3 regions of the Brevibacillus humidisoli genome follow, and region 1 is predicted to be linked to each of the others. Evidence: riboswitches for the same ligand, from Rfam matches in the RefSeq annotation. Region 1 holds a riboswitch; each other region holds the start of a gene.
What was found. Region 1 has a riboswitch for S-adenosylmethionine ahead of LOK74_RS15655 (ECF-type riboflavin transporter substrate-binding protein). Riboswitches for the same ligand answer to the same signal wherever they lie in the genome.
Positions count from the first base shown of each region.

Region 2: linked by a shared signal. The riboswitch ahead of metX (homoserine O-acetyltransferase MetX) and the one ahead of LOK74_RS15655 (ECF-type riboflavin transporter substrate-binding protein) in region 1 are both predicted to bind S-adenosylmethionine.
Region 3: linked by a shared signal. The riboswitch ahead of LOK74_RS14155 (PLP-dependent transferase) and the one ahead of LOK74_RS15655 (ECF-type riboflavin transporter substrate-binding protein) in region 1 are both predicted to bind S-adenosylmethionine.

Region 1 covers NZ_CP087263.1:3,182,912-3,187,068, reverse strand. The annotation lists gene LOK74_RS15665 (energy-coupling factor transporter transmembrane component T family protein) at 1-71, opposite strand, end outside; gene LOK74_RS15660 (ABC transporter ATP-binding protein) at 58-1,773, opposite strand; gene LOK74_RS15655 (ECF-type riboflavin transporter substrate-binding protein) at 1,869-2,435, opposite strand; SAM riboswitch class I at 2,498-2,607, opposite strand; gene LOK74_RS15650 (GNAT family N-acetyltransferase) at 2,735-3,205, shown strand; purine riboswitch at 3,238-3,339, shown strand; gene LOK74_RS15645 (xanthine phosphoribosyltransferase) at 3,713-4,157, shown strand, end outside.
Region 2 covers NZ_CP087263.1:2,766,268-2,770,424, forward strand. The annotation lists gene LOK74_RS13655 (succinate dehydrogenase cytochrome b558 subunit) at 1-297, opposite strand, end outside; gene LOK74_RS13660 (DUF2507 domain-containing protein) at 694-1,167, shown strand; gene metX (homoserine O-acetyltransferase MetX) at 1,211-2,272, opposite strand; SAM riboswitch class I at 2,386-2,492, opposite strand; gene LOK74_RS13670 (aspartate kinase) at 2,561-3,814, opposite strand; lysine riboswitch at 3,999-4,157, opposite strand, start outside.
Region 3 covers NZ_CP087263.1:2,869,172-2,873,328, reverse strand. The annotation lists gene LOK74_RS14170 (hypothetical protein) at 1-174, opposite strand, end outside; gene LOK74_RS14165 (L,D-transpeptidase family protein) at 388-1,050, shown strand; gene LOK74_RS14160 (N-acetylmuramoyl-L-alanine amidase family protein) at 1,066-1,761, shown strand; SAM riboswitch class I at 1,824-1,936, shown strand; gene LOK74_RS14155 (PLP-dependent transferase) at 2,057-3,220, shown strand; gene LOK74_RS14150 (trans-sulfuration enzyme family protein) at 3,220-4,157, shown strand, end outside.

The DNA.
Region 1 (4,157 bases):
AGCTTGGTTCGTCCGTCCATCCGATGCAAAAACGAGCTGCCGGGAATGTACTGAAAGTTAAACGATTGCATCTGTCTTCACCTGCCTGTCCGCATCGATAAAGTACTGGATAAACTGGTCTGGCTGCGCAACCCCCAGGTGTTTGGCCAACTGGTACAAACTGGTTGTGCGCAGACTGGCCGCTGTCAGCGGCGGCTCGTCGGCAAACAAGCGGGATGTGGCCATATCGCCGATGATCTCCCCCTGACTAAGCACGATGGAGCGGCTGGTGTACTCCAGGGCAAGATGCATGTCATGGGTTACCATCAGCAGAGCGATACCCGTCTCTGTCAGACGGCTGATAAAGTCCATCATCTCCCGATAGTGACGGTAGTCTTGTCCGGCTGTCGGTTCATCAAGCAGCAGGACCCGCGGCTTCATGGAGAGGATCGACGCTATCGTAAGGCGTTTTTTTTGTCCAAAGCTGAGCGCAGAGACCGGCCAGTTCTTGTGGCCAAGCAGGTCGCATACGTGGAGCGCCTCTTCCACACGTTGCAGGACTTCCGCTTCATCCAGACCAAAGTTGCGCGGACCGAAAGCCACTTCATCTTTTACGGTCTCCTGAGAGATCATGTGGTGTGGATTTTGCATTACGTAGCCGATCTTGCCGCCCCGCTGGATGACGTTTGCCGATTCAGCCGGTTTCCCCTCCAGAAAAATCCGCCCCTGCAGCGGTTTCAGTATGCCAAGCATCAGATGGGAAAGTGTCGATTTGCCGGCTCCATTATGGCCTAACAGGGCAATACGTTCCCCTGGACGGACCGCGAAGCTGATCGCCTTCAGCAAGGGCTCCTCAGGGGTATAGGAAAACCAGACATCGTCGAACTGAAGCAGAGGAGCCGTATCCACCAAGGGGGCATCGGATGCTGCAGTATGGAATTGCCATTGGCGGAAGCTAGGCAGGACATCGTCGCGTTCGACTGCGCTGACCGCCAGGGGAATCGTCTCTGCGGTATAGGTGAGACCGGCCCGCTCCAGTGCTTCCAGATAGAGTGGATGACGGATGCCGGTTTGCTTCAGTTTTCCAGAGCTGACGACATCGGATGCGCTGTCATCGGCCACGATCTCTCCTTGCTCCATCAGGATGATCCGATCCATGCCGATCTCCAGCACTTCTTCAATGCGGTGCTCGACGATGATGATCGTTTTGTTGTACCGCTGGTGAATCTCGTCAATCAGGGCCATCACCTGCTGCCCGCTTTGGGGGTCAAGGTTGGCCAAGGGCTCGTCGAACAGCAGGATGTCCGGATTCATGGCGGGGATGCCGGCGATCGCTACCTTTTGCTTCTGACCCCCGGAGAGTTCCTGAGGACTTTTGTCGATCTGACTAACCATGTTTACCTTGGCCAATGCTTCCTTGACCAGCGCGACCATCTCTTTGTAAGACATCTCTTGGTTCTCCAGGGCAAACGCCACGTCCTCACCGACGGAAAGTCCGACAAACTGCCCTTCCGGGTCCTGCAAGATGGTTCCGACACTCTCGGAGATCTCGACGATTCTCATGGACGAGGTCGGTTTGCCATCGATGATGATCTGCCCCTGCAGTTCTCCCTTGTAGCTGTGGGGAATCAGCCCGTTGAGACAGCGGGCCAGCGTCGATTTGCCGGAACCACTCGGACCGGCGATCAGGATTTTCTCGCCGCGGCGGATATCCAGATTGATCTCGCGAATGGTCGGATGCTTCAGACCTTCGTATGTATAGCTCACCTGTTTTACAGATACGATTGGTTCCATTCTGACTCCTTTTCAGTGAAAAACCCTCTGCAGCGAGAGGGTTTCTCTATCTTGATCCAATTGATAAGACGTGATGGGGCGCTGCAGTTCGTTTCTTACTTGCCGATCTCCAGGTCGGTATGCCCGCTTTTGCGGCGAGCAAAGGCAGCGATCAACAGCAAGCCCAAAGTAGCTACCCAGACGACGTTAACCAGTGCCGGGACGATGGCCCAACTCACAACGGCTGTTGCAAACGGCGTTCCCATCGCGACGTCTACCAGAGCGGCTGCGGTAAGACCGACGATGTTGCCAACCAAACCGTAGAGGACAACCCACAGATAATGCTTTGTACGAACCTGGCCGCGGTTCACATCGAAATCCTTCATAAGAAAGACGAGACCGGCGAATATGCCAATGATCCCGTTGCCGATGTTCCAGTGCAGCCAGATCTGGCCAGAGAACAGATCATTGATCATCGCACCAAACGTGCCGACGAAGAAGCCGACCAGCGGACCGAACATCGCTCCGATCAGGGTGAGGACGGAGATGGCCGGACGCAGGCTGTTCCCGGCGACCGGAACGAAGTTGGTCACGTAGGATAGCAGACCGTAGAGGACAGCACCAATCCCGATCACCACGACCGTTTTGGTACTAAGTTCAAAGATAGACTTAGATGAAGACATGAGTGCATTTCCCCTTTGATGATAAAATAAAAAAACTCCCAATAAGAGGAGTTGTACACGTCCTCTTATCTTGCAAGCATCGCGCTTGCGGGAATTGGCACCATCATGTTGTGCGTCACATGTGGTTGCCGGGTTTCATAGGGCCCTGCCCCTCCACCTCTCTGGATAAGAGATCTTTGGCTATGTAAAAACAGATAAAATGTACCATTTGATGATCATGATGTCAATCTGTTTTTATGCTTTAGAATTATCGCTATACTGACCTTGCCAGGAAAATATTGAAACAAAGGAGTTGGACGATGGAACAGTACTGGCAGCACGAGGAGTTCGTCATCTCGACAGAGAAACGTTACCTGAATCTCGATTTAATCCATACGTTTTTGTCACAGGACTCATACTGGGCCAAGGGAGTACCGCGAGAAGTGGTAGAAAAAGCGGTTCAGCATTCAGCGCTCTGCTTTGGTCTTTACCGGGGTGATCCTCGGCAGGGCACCGTCGAGCAGGTTGGCTTTGGCCGGGTGATCAGCGATCTAGCTACATTTGCTTATCTTGCTGATGTGTTTATCCTGCCTTCGCATAGGGGGCTTGGACTGTCGAAGTGGCTGGTACGGGTGATTGTGGAGCACCCTGAGTTGAGTAGACCGAGACGGTTTATGCTCGCGACGCAAGACGCCCATACGCTCTATCATCGTTATGGATTTGCTCCGCTGGACAAACCGGGGATGTTTTTGCAAAAAGTAACCAAAAACCCTTACGGAACAGAGTCTTGACGCTTGATAGGATGTATACTAGAATGTGAAGGACGAACACAACGAAATAGACTCGTATAATCATGGGAATACGGCCCATAAGTATCTACCAGATGACCGTAAATCATCTGACTACGAGTGAAAGAGCGTCTAGGGTTCCGCTTTTCCGCTGCTTGCCGTCTTGGCTACAGTCGAGAGATGATGGGAATGCGAGTGATAGAGCACATGCTGCGCATCCTCTAGGAGAAGGTCTGGACCGAGCGACGCAGACACGTGAGTTTGGCTTATGTGTTACACCTTAGGGAGAAAAGCCCAGAAGGACAGGTTTCACTTCGATTGCATGTCTGTAATCAGTGGAACTGTCCCTCTGGGCTTTGTTTGTTATTGGTACAAGGAGGCAGCCTAGCCGTCGGGGAGTTGCGTGCTGATGCGACATAGCAGATGCGCGGGCCCGTCAGGTATTGCCGATTAAGATAGAAGATTTGCGGCGGGACGGACCGCCGATTACGACAAAAGGGAGACGAGATGATGAAAGCATTGCAGGAGCGCATCAGACAGGACGGTATCGTTTTGTCCAGTCAGGTGTTAAAAGTAGATTCTTTTCTCAATCATCAGGTAGATCCGATGCTGACGATGGAGATCGGGCAGGAGTTTGCCAACCGGTTTCGAGCGGATGGCGTCACCAAGGTGCTGACGATCGAAGCGAGCGGCATTCACTTCGCGATGGCTGCCGCGTATGCCTTGCGGGTGCCGTTTGTCTACGCCAAGAAAAAGCAGGCGGTTACGTTGACGGAGGATGTCTACAGCGTGCCAGTCTATTCTTTTACCCGCCAGGAGACGTACCGGATCAGCGTATCCAAGCGTTATTTGTCCGAGGGGGACCGCGTGCTGATCGTAGATGACTTTCTGGCTACCGGTGCTGCTCTGCTGGGACTGGTAGAGATCATCAAACAGTCCGGTGCAAAACTGGTTG
Region 2 (4,157 bases), 420 kb from region 1:
CCACAAAAACAAATGGTTGCGAAAGTAGCCGAAGTTGCCCACATTGTGCTTCGCCTGAAACGCGATGTAAAGCCCGTAGATTGCATGAAAGAGTAATGGAATGTAGATCAAGCCAAACTCAAGTACCAGCAAAAATGGCAAGCTCTCAATGAAAGCAACGGTCTCATTGAACGCTTCCGGCCCTTTGGTTGCCTGGTGGTTGGCCGTCAAGTGAAACAACAAGAACAGGCCCACCGGAACCAAGCCTACTAGTGAATGAAGCTTGTGATTGAGAAAGTGCTGGCTGCTCCTAGCCATGCATGGGTCCCTCCTTTTTTTGTCTGTAAACCAGTCTTGTCCCCCTGTAACCCCTACTTTGCTCTTCTCTATCCTGTCCCAATGGAGAATCAGTTAGACACATCCCACGCATCCCGACGGACAAGGCAGGATCACCACTTTCCTCAAGCCTGTTCGCGGTGTCACGCTTTGCCCCGATGCGGAATCACTGTAGAATTGTGTCAATAAAATGGCAAAATGAAGTACAGTATGTGACCAAAACCATTGTACTCCTGTCTCCAGAGAGCGTCAAGCCGATTGGTAGACTTAATCTAACGTTAGAATAAACTTAGTTGTACCATCTCTGTGAGTGGGCATGTCTTCCTTCTTTTTCTCATATGTATCCTAGTAAAACCTGCGAGAAAAGGGGAACGACTGATGAAACGAACGATCGATCCTTTATCTGAACTGCTGTCTCCTGATGCGATCAGACCAATCGAACAGATGAGCATGCCGTATCTCGGCTACTATCTGCTGCGTGAGACGTTGACCCGCCGACTGCTCGGCGAGAGTGAAGCACCGATTCTGTATTGGACAGGCAAGGAATTGGGCGATCAAATCGTCATCGACTCAGCAGAAGATCTGGTGATGACTTTTATCCGGCTAGGGCTGGGCAAGCTGGAAGTACTGGAACAACATCAGCAGCTTGTCCGCTTCGGTCTTCAGCACTCTTCGTATGCCTTGATCCCTGTTGAGCGGTTGACCCAGATGCTCTCGTTGGAAGCGGGGCTTCTGGCTGGAGCGATCGGCGCTTGGAGAGATCAACCAGCCCAGGCAGGGTTAGAGATTCACCAGCGATCAGGAAAAAAGCCGGAGGCATTGATCACCGTCCGGCTTCAACCGATGGAATGAGCGATAACTGGAGGCAAGAGGCATTTGATGATGAGCAATTGGATCAGGCAAAGTAGGGAGCCAATATGTTCCCCATCTTGTGAAACTCGACGAGAAAGCCGTCATGTCCGTATTTCGAGTCGATCGTATAAAAGTCAGCACGGATGCCATAGGTACGGAGCACGTCTACCATCTCCCGCTGATGATCCAAGGGATACAGCAAATCGTTGCTGATCCCGATCCCCACTACCTGCGCCTTGATGCCGGACAAGGCATGTTCGATGCCGCCGCGATTACGGCCAACATCGTGCGTATCCATCGCCTTCAGCAAACAGAGATAGCTATTGGCGTCAAACCGTTCGACCAGTTTCTCTCCTTGGTACCGCAAATAACTCTCGATTTGGAAAGGGGTGTCAAATGAACTGCTGTCCGCTTGCTCCTGCAGGCTGCGCCCAAACCGTTCCTCAAACAGTTCAGCGGTGCGGTAGGTGATCATCCCCAGCATCCGGGCAACGGCGAGGCCGCTGGTCGGCCCTGGACCAGGGTAGTAATCGCCGCCCTGCCATGCCGGATCGTTCACGATTGCCTGCCTCCCCACATCGTTGTACGCTATGGCGATTGCAGAAAAGCGAGTACACGTAGCGATCGGCACAACCATCTTCATGTAGGTGGGATAGGTAATCGCCCATTCATATACCTGCATCCCGCCCATCGAACCGCCGACCACCGCATACAATTGCTCAATTCCCAACGCCTGAAGAAATCGATGCTGCGTATGGACCATGTCACGAATACTTACCATCGGAAAAGAGGAGCCATACGGTTTGCCTGTATCCGGGTTGATACTGGCTGGCCCTGTTGTGCCGTAACATCCGCCAAGCACGTTGCAGCAGATCACATAGTACTGATTGGTGTCAATCGGCATCCCAGGCCCTACCAGGCCTTCCCACCAGCCTGCTTGCGATTCGTCTCCAGCTACATGGACATCGCCTGTCAGGGCGTGACAAATCAAAACGGCGTTGCCCCGCTCTTTATCGTAGGTTCCGTGCGTCTCATACCCCACTTCTACCTCTTTGAGCACTTCACCTGATTCCAGTTCAATATCGCCAATCACCAGCTTCTTCATCGGTTTCATCCCCCCAGAGTCGGTCTGCCTGTTCGAACAGCGGACCGAGTCAGTCAAAAAACCCCCTCTTCTGAAAGAGAAGAGGGGGCCATCCGTACGCGAGCCAAGTCCCGACCTTATCTTCCAGATGCTGCATGCACCTGCTGGAATTAGCACCTCTCCGCTCCTGCGGGGTTGCCGGGTTTCATCGGGCCAGTCCCTCCACCACTCTTGATAAGAATCGCCTATTTACTTGTCATGTACCTTCATCATACGACTGCTGGGGAAGACTGTCAACCCATACCAATCTTACTCGGCGGCTGAACGTCCGTATACGACAGCCGGCTCTTCGACGTCAAGACCAAATGCCGTGTGCAGCGTACGTACAGCGACAGCGGTCTGCTCGGCCGGAATCACGCAGGACACCTTGATATCGGAAGTGGAGACCATCTTGATCGAGATCTCCTGTTCCGCAAGCTGACGGAACATCTCTGCCGCCACCCCTGGATTGTTGATCATCCCTGCTCCGACAATGGAAACCTTGGAGAGCCCGGTCTCATGATCCACTCGTTCAAAGCTGAGCGCTTCCCGATTAGCTTCAAGTACATCCAGTGCCTTATGCAGATCGCCCGCGGACACGGTAAACGAAACATTGGTCATCTCCGCATCATAGGACCCCTGGATAATGATATCCACGTTCACCTGTGACAAAGCAAGCGTATGAAACAGCTTAGACAGCGTACCGCCATTGGACGGCATGCCGATGACCGTAATTTTTGCCACATTCTCATCATGCGCGACGCCACTCACGACTCTGCCTGTTTCCATATCGGCAACCTCCTCTACATACGTACCTTCTTCGGTGGTAAAACTGGATCTGACGACCAACCTGACACGATATTTTTTCGCAGCCTCCACGGAGCGGGGATGCAGGACGCCTGCCCCCAGATTGGCCAACTCCAGCATTTCGTCACAAGAGATGTGCGGCAGCTTTTGCGCGGCAGGAACGACGCGCGGGTCAGCCGTATAGACGCCAGCCACATCTGTAAAGATTTCACACTTCTCCGCCTGCAGACTGGCGGCAAGCACTACGGCGGATGTATCGGAACCGCCGCGTCCCAGTGTTGTGATCTCTCCTTCTTCTGAGACTCCCTGGAAGCCGGCTACGATCACCACTCGCCCGTTCCCCAGTTCATCTCGAATACGCTGATTGTCAATCTCTGTGATCCGTGCGCGGCCGTGTACCGACTCGGTCCGAACGCCGGCCTGCCAGCCGGTCAGCGAGACAGCGTCACATCCTTTTTGATGGAGCGCCATCGTGAGCAGGGCAATTGAAACCTGTTCCCCGGTGCTCAGCAACATATCCATCTCCCGTTCCGACGGAAAAACAGCGATCTGCTTGGCCATCTCCACCAACACATCGGTGGACTTCCCCATCGCGGACACGACCACTACCAGATCATGACCTGCCTGCCTGTATTCAACGATGCGGTCTGCCACCCGCTGGATTCGTTCAATGCTTCCTACGGAGGTACCTCCGTACTTCTGCACGATCAACCCCATTGTCGTTCTTCTCCCCTTTATCCCAATCTGATCATATCGCCATGAACACACCTTTATCCGGCCGACTATCTACTCTCTCTCACAGAAAAGGGCAACGACAAGGAAAACCTGCCGCTGCCCTGAATGGACATACATCGTTCCCCCTCCCCCTTTGACGCAGACGAAACGGGCGCACCGTTCGTCCCCGTGAGATAGCCCTCCACCTGCAGCGCGGGTTCTCGCTCAGGTGACAGTCCTGCGTCTGTTCGACGCAGACCCAGCACAGGCCGCCGCGGGTGGCCACCTGCACTTCGGCGAATTCCCCTTTCCCATTCCTGTCATCGATTCCCGTCTCTCGAGGAAG
Region 3 (4,157 bases), 310 kb from region 1:
GCTCTTCAAGATTTGCTTGGCTACTTTATTACTGCTGCGAACCGTTAGTTCCGAGAAGAAAGACGATTGCGGCGATGTTTTTACGATGATGCGAATCGTTTTATCTGCTGGAGCTGCATGTGCGGGTGTGATCAGAAGCAGCAGGCTGATCAGCAACAGAATCGATTGTCTCACCAGCAAATCCTCCTTGATCTTGAAAGTGAAACAGTAATGTCTGTTATTATGTGCGGAAGCCTGCTGATTAGTCGCTTGCTTGCAGCGAGTCAGTTCCCAAAACGGAAGCAGCCCACCCAGCCGACTAACCTGATATAGACGTTTCATGCATGAAAAATCGAATGCAACTCATAATAGGGCTGAGATTATCACGCTGGGTGGGGTTCGCAAAACATGATCAAACACATGCTGGTCCACATCTTGCTATGCACAGCTCTCCTCTGTTTTAGCTCTCCAGTCGTAGCCGATGACGGGGCGGACGAGGTATACCTCTACATTAATTTATGGCAAAACAGAATCTACTTGAAAGATCAGGAGGACAATATCTTATACTCGTACCGAATTGCACCGGGAGCCAAGGATACACCATCTCCGGTAGGCATTTTTCGCGTGATTCACAAGTCAAGGGATTGGGGCGGCGGATTTGGTTCCCGATGGCTGGGGCTGAACGTGTCGTGGGGCACGTATGGAATTCATGGAACCAATCGTCCGGAGTCGATCGGCCGTTACGCCAGCCACGGTTGTTTTCGCATGCGCAACAGGGAGATCGAGAAATTGTACGAACACGTGCCTTTGGGAGCGACTGTGATCATTGATGGGCCCATTATGGGTCACGAAGATTTGACTTACCGCATACTGGTTCCAGGTTCAAAAGGGGCCCTCGTCCAGTTGGTTCAGAACCGGCTGCGTGCAGCAGGCTACTACGAAGGGAAAACGCACGGAATCTTCGATAGACAGATGGAGCGAGCCGTCATTCGTTTTCAAAAAGAGGAGGGGTTGGATGTAACGGGCCAGATTCATTGGGTCGACCTCCGGTATCTGGGCATTATCGAATGAGCGAGGTGAGAAGGGTTGCTGATCCGTGTACTTGCAGCCATATGGATTTATTTCGTAAGCTCTTTATTGTTTCCATCAATTGGGTACGCCGTCGCTCCCTTGCCGTCCGTCGATGTGCTAATCGATGCCGGGCACGGTGGAGTAGACAGTGGCGCGTTTTATCAGGATCTGTACGAAAAGGAGATTAATCTGCAGGTGGCGAAACGGCTGTACGATGAACTGGCAAAAAGGGGACGCAGTGTGGTCTTGAATCGGACAGGTGACTATGCGCTTAGTGATGAGAATCAATGGCTGAAGATCCGTTCCAGGCACGTGAAAGATCTGGCGCAGCGAGCTCAGCTCGCCCGACAGATCACCCCGAAAGTGATGATCAGCCTGCACGTCAACTGGTCTGGAAATCCGCGTGTTCGTGGACCGCTGATGATTTCGCAGCACAGCCAGCAGAGTACGGTACTGGCCCACCTGCTCCAACACTCTGTAAACGAACTGTACCAGTCACACGCAAAACCGGTACGCAGGAAGAGCTACTACCTGCTCAATCATTCTGGATGTCCCACTGTGATCGTCGAGATGGGGTATATTACCAATCATCAGGACCGACAGTTGCTGACCAATCCGAAGCATCAGAGTCGTATCGCCCAAGCGATTGCAGCAGCGATTGATGAGTATCTGATGATGTTTGGTCATCTGCAGCAGGAAGAAATCGATTAATTCCTCTTATTGACAACCAAGGGAATGTACGCTACGATAGGTTCAACAAATTGCATAGGATCTTCTTATCAAGAGCGGCTGAGGGACTGGCCCTATGACGCCCGGCAACCGACTCCCATTCGATTGGGAGAATACGGTGCTAATTCCTGCAGAGATTTTCTCTGAGAGATGAGAAGGAATGCTTACGTACATACGTATGAAAAGCCTTCTTCGCTCAGAAGTAGGCTTTTTCTTTTGTTCAAATCATCAAGCGTTGACGGAGAGATAGAAAGTATAGGCAGAGAGGAGATCACACATGAAAGTGGAGACCAGACTGGTGCAGATTGGGGTAGGACGTGACAAGACGACAGGAGCAATCAGCTATCCTGTCTATCAATCGACGGCGTATCGCCATCCGGCACTGGGGGAAAGCACGGGGTACGATTACACCCGGACAGCTAATCCCACACGTGATGTGTTGGAACAGGCGATCGCTTCACTGGAAGGCGGGGATGACGGATTTGCCTGCGCCTCCGGCATGGCTGCGATTCAGACGGTCATGGGTATTTTTTCACAAGGCGATCACTTGGTGGTATCGCTTGATTTGTACGGCGGCACGTATCGCTTGTTTGAACAGGTACTAACACGTTTTGGCTTGTCGTTTGATTATGTCGATCTGCGCGACCCGGTGTTGGTGAGAGAGGCGATCCGTCGAGAGACCAAAGCCATTCTCGTGGAGACCCCAACCAACCCGCTGATGCAGGTGACCGATCTCGCCGCCATGGCTGAGATCGCTTGGGAGTTTGATCTGCTGCTGATTGTTGACAATACGTTTTTATCCCCTTACTATCAGCGGCCGTTGGAACTGGGAGCGGACATTGTGATTCACAGCGCTACCAAATACTTGGGCGGTCACAATGATGTGATTGCTGGATTGATTGTCACCAAAGGGGGCGAATTGTCTGAGCGGATGCGCTTTTTGCACAACTCGATCGGGGCTGTGCTTGGTCCCCAGGACTGCTGGTTGTTGATCCGCGGGATGAAGACGCTGGCGCTGCGCATGGAGCGGCATCAGCAAAATGCCTATAACGTTGCCCGCTTTCTGAAAAATCATCCGGCGGTGACGGAGGTGTTTTATACCGGACTACCCGAGCATGAAGGGCATCAAGTACAGAGCCGGCAGGCTTCCGGATTTGGCGGCATGGTATCCTTCCGCATCCGACAGCCAGTGATGGTTGCCGCTTTTTTGCAGGAACTGCAGTTGATCTCGTTTGCGGAGAGTCTGGGGGGCGTGGAGTCGCTCTGTACGTACCCGGCTACCCAGACACATGCCGATATCCCGGTCGAGGTTCGAGAAAAGGTGGGCGTCTGCGATCGGCTGCTCCGCCTCTCGATCGGGATCGAACATACTGACGATCTGATTGCTGACCTGCAGCAGGCGCTGGACAAAGCACTTCAAACAGGAGGAGGGCGGGGATGATGAACTTTGCGACTCGAGTACTGCATGGCACCAGCAGCATCGACAGAGTGACCGGGGCTTCCAGCATCCCGATCTATCAGGCTTCCACCTTTCATCAGTTTGATATCGATCAGCCGGGCGAGTATGACTACGCCCGTTCCGGCAATCCCACACGCCAGGCGCTGGAGGAGATGATTGCCCATCTGGAGGGGGGGAAGTACGGCTTTGCTTTTGCATCTGGGATGGCGGCGGTATCCAGTGTGTTTTTACTTTTCTCTGCCGGTGATCACCTGGTTGTGGCTGAAGATGTATACGGCGGGACCTATCGTGTGCTGACCAATATACTCTCTCGGCTCGGGGTGCAGGTCACGTTTGTTGATACGACGGACCCGGAGGCCGTCCAGGCGGCGATTCAGTCCAACACTCGGGGACTCTACCTGGAAACACCGTCCAATCCGACGCTCAAGGTAACCGATCTCGCACTGCTGTGCAGTCTGGCACGCGATAAGGGATTGCTGACCATTGTGGACAATACATTCTTAACCCCGTATTACCAGCGCCCGCTGGAGTTGGGGGCAGATATCGTGGTTCACAGCGCGACCAAGTTTATCGGCGGTCACAGCGACGTAGTGGCTGGTTTGGTGGCAACACGTGATGAGCGATTGGGCAAACAGCTTTACGCCATCCAGAACGGTTTTGGATCCATTCTCGGAGTCCAGGATTGCTGGTTGGTCATGCGCGGATTGAAGACGTTGAAGACGCGGCTGGATGTCAGTTCACAGAGTGCCGCTGCTATCGCTCGTTGGCTCGATGCTCACCCGCTTGTGGATCGTGTATACTATACCGGATTGCCCGAACATCAGGGGCATTACCTGCAAACCCGCCAAGCCTCCGGGCACGGAGCGGTTCTTTCGTTCGATCTGGGCAGCAGAGAGCGGGTTAAGATTCTGCTCGACGC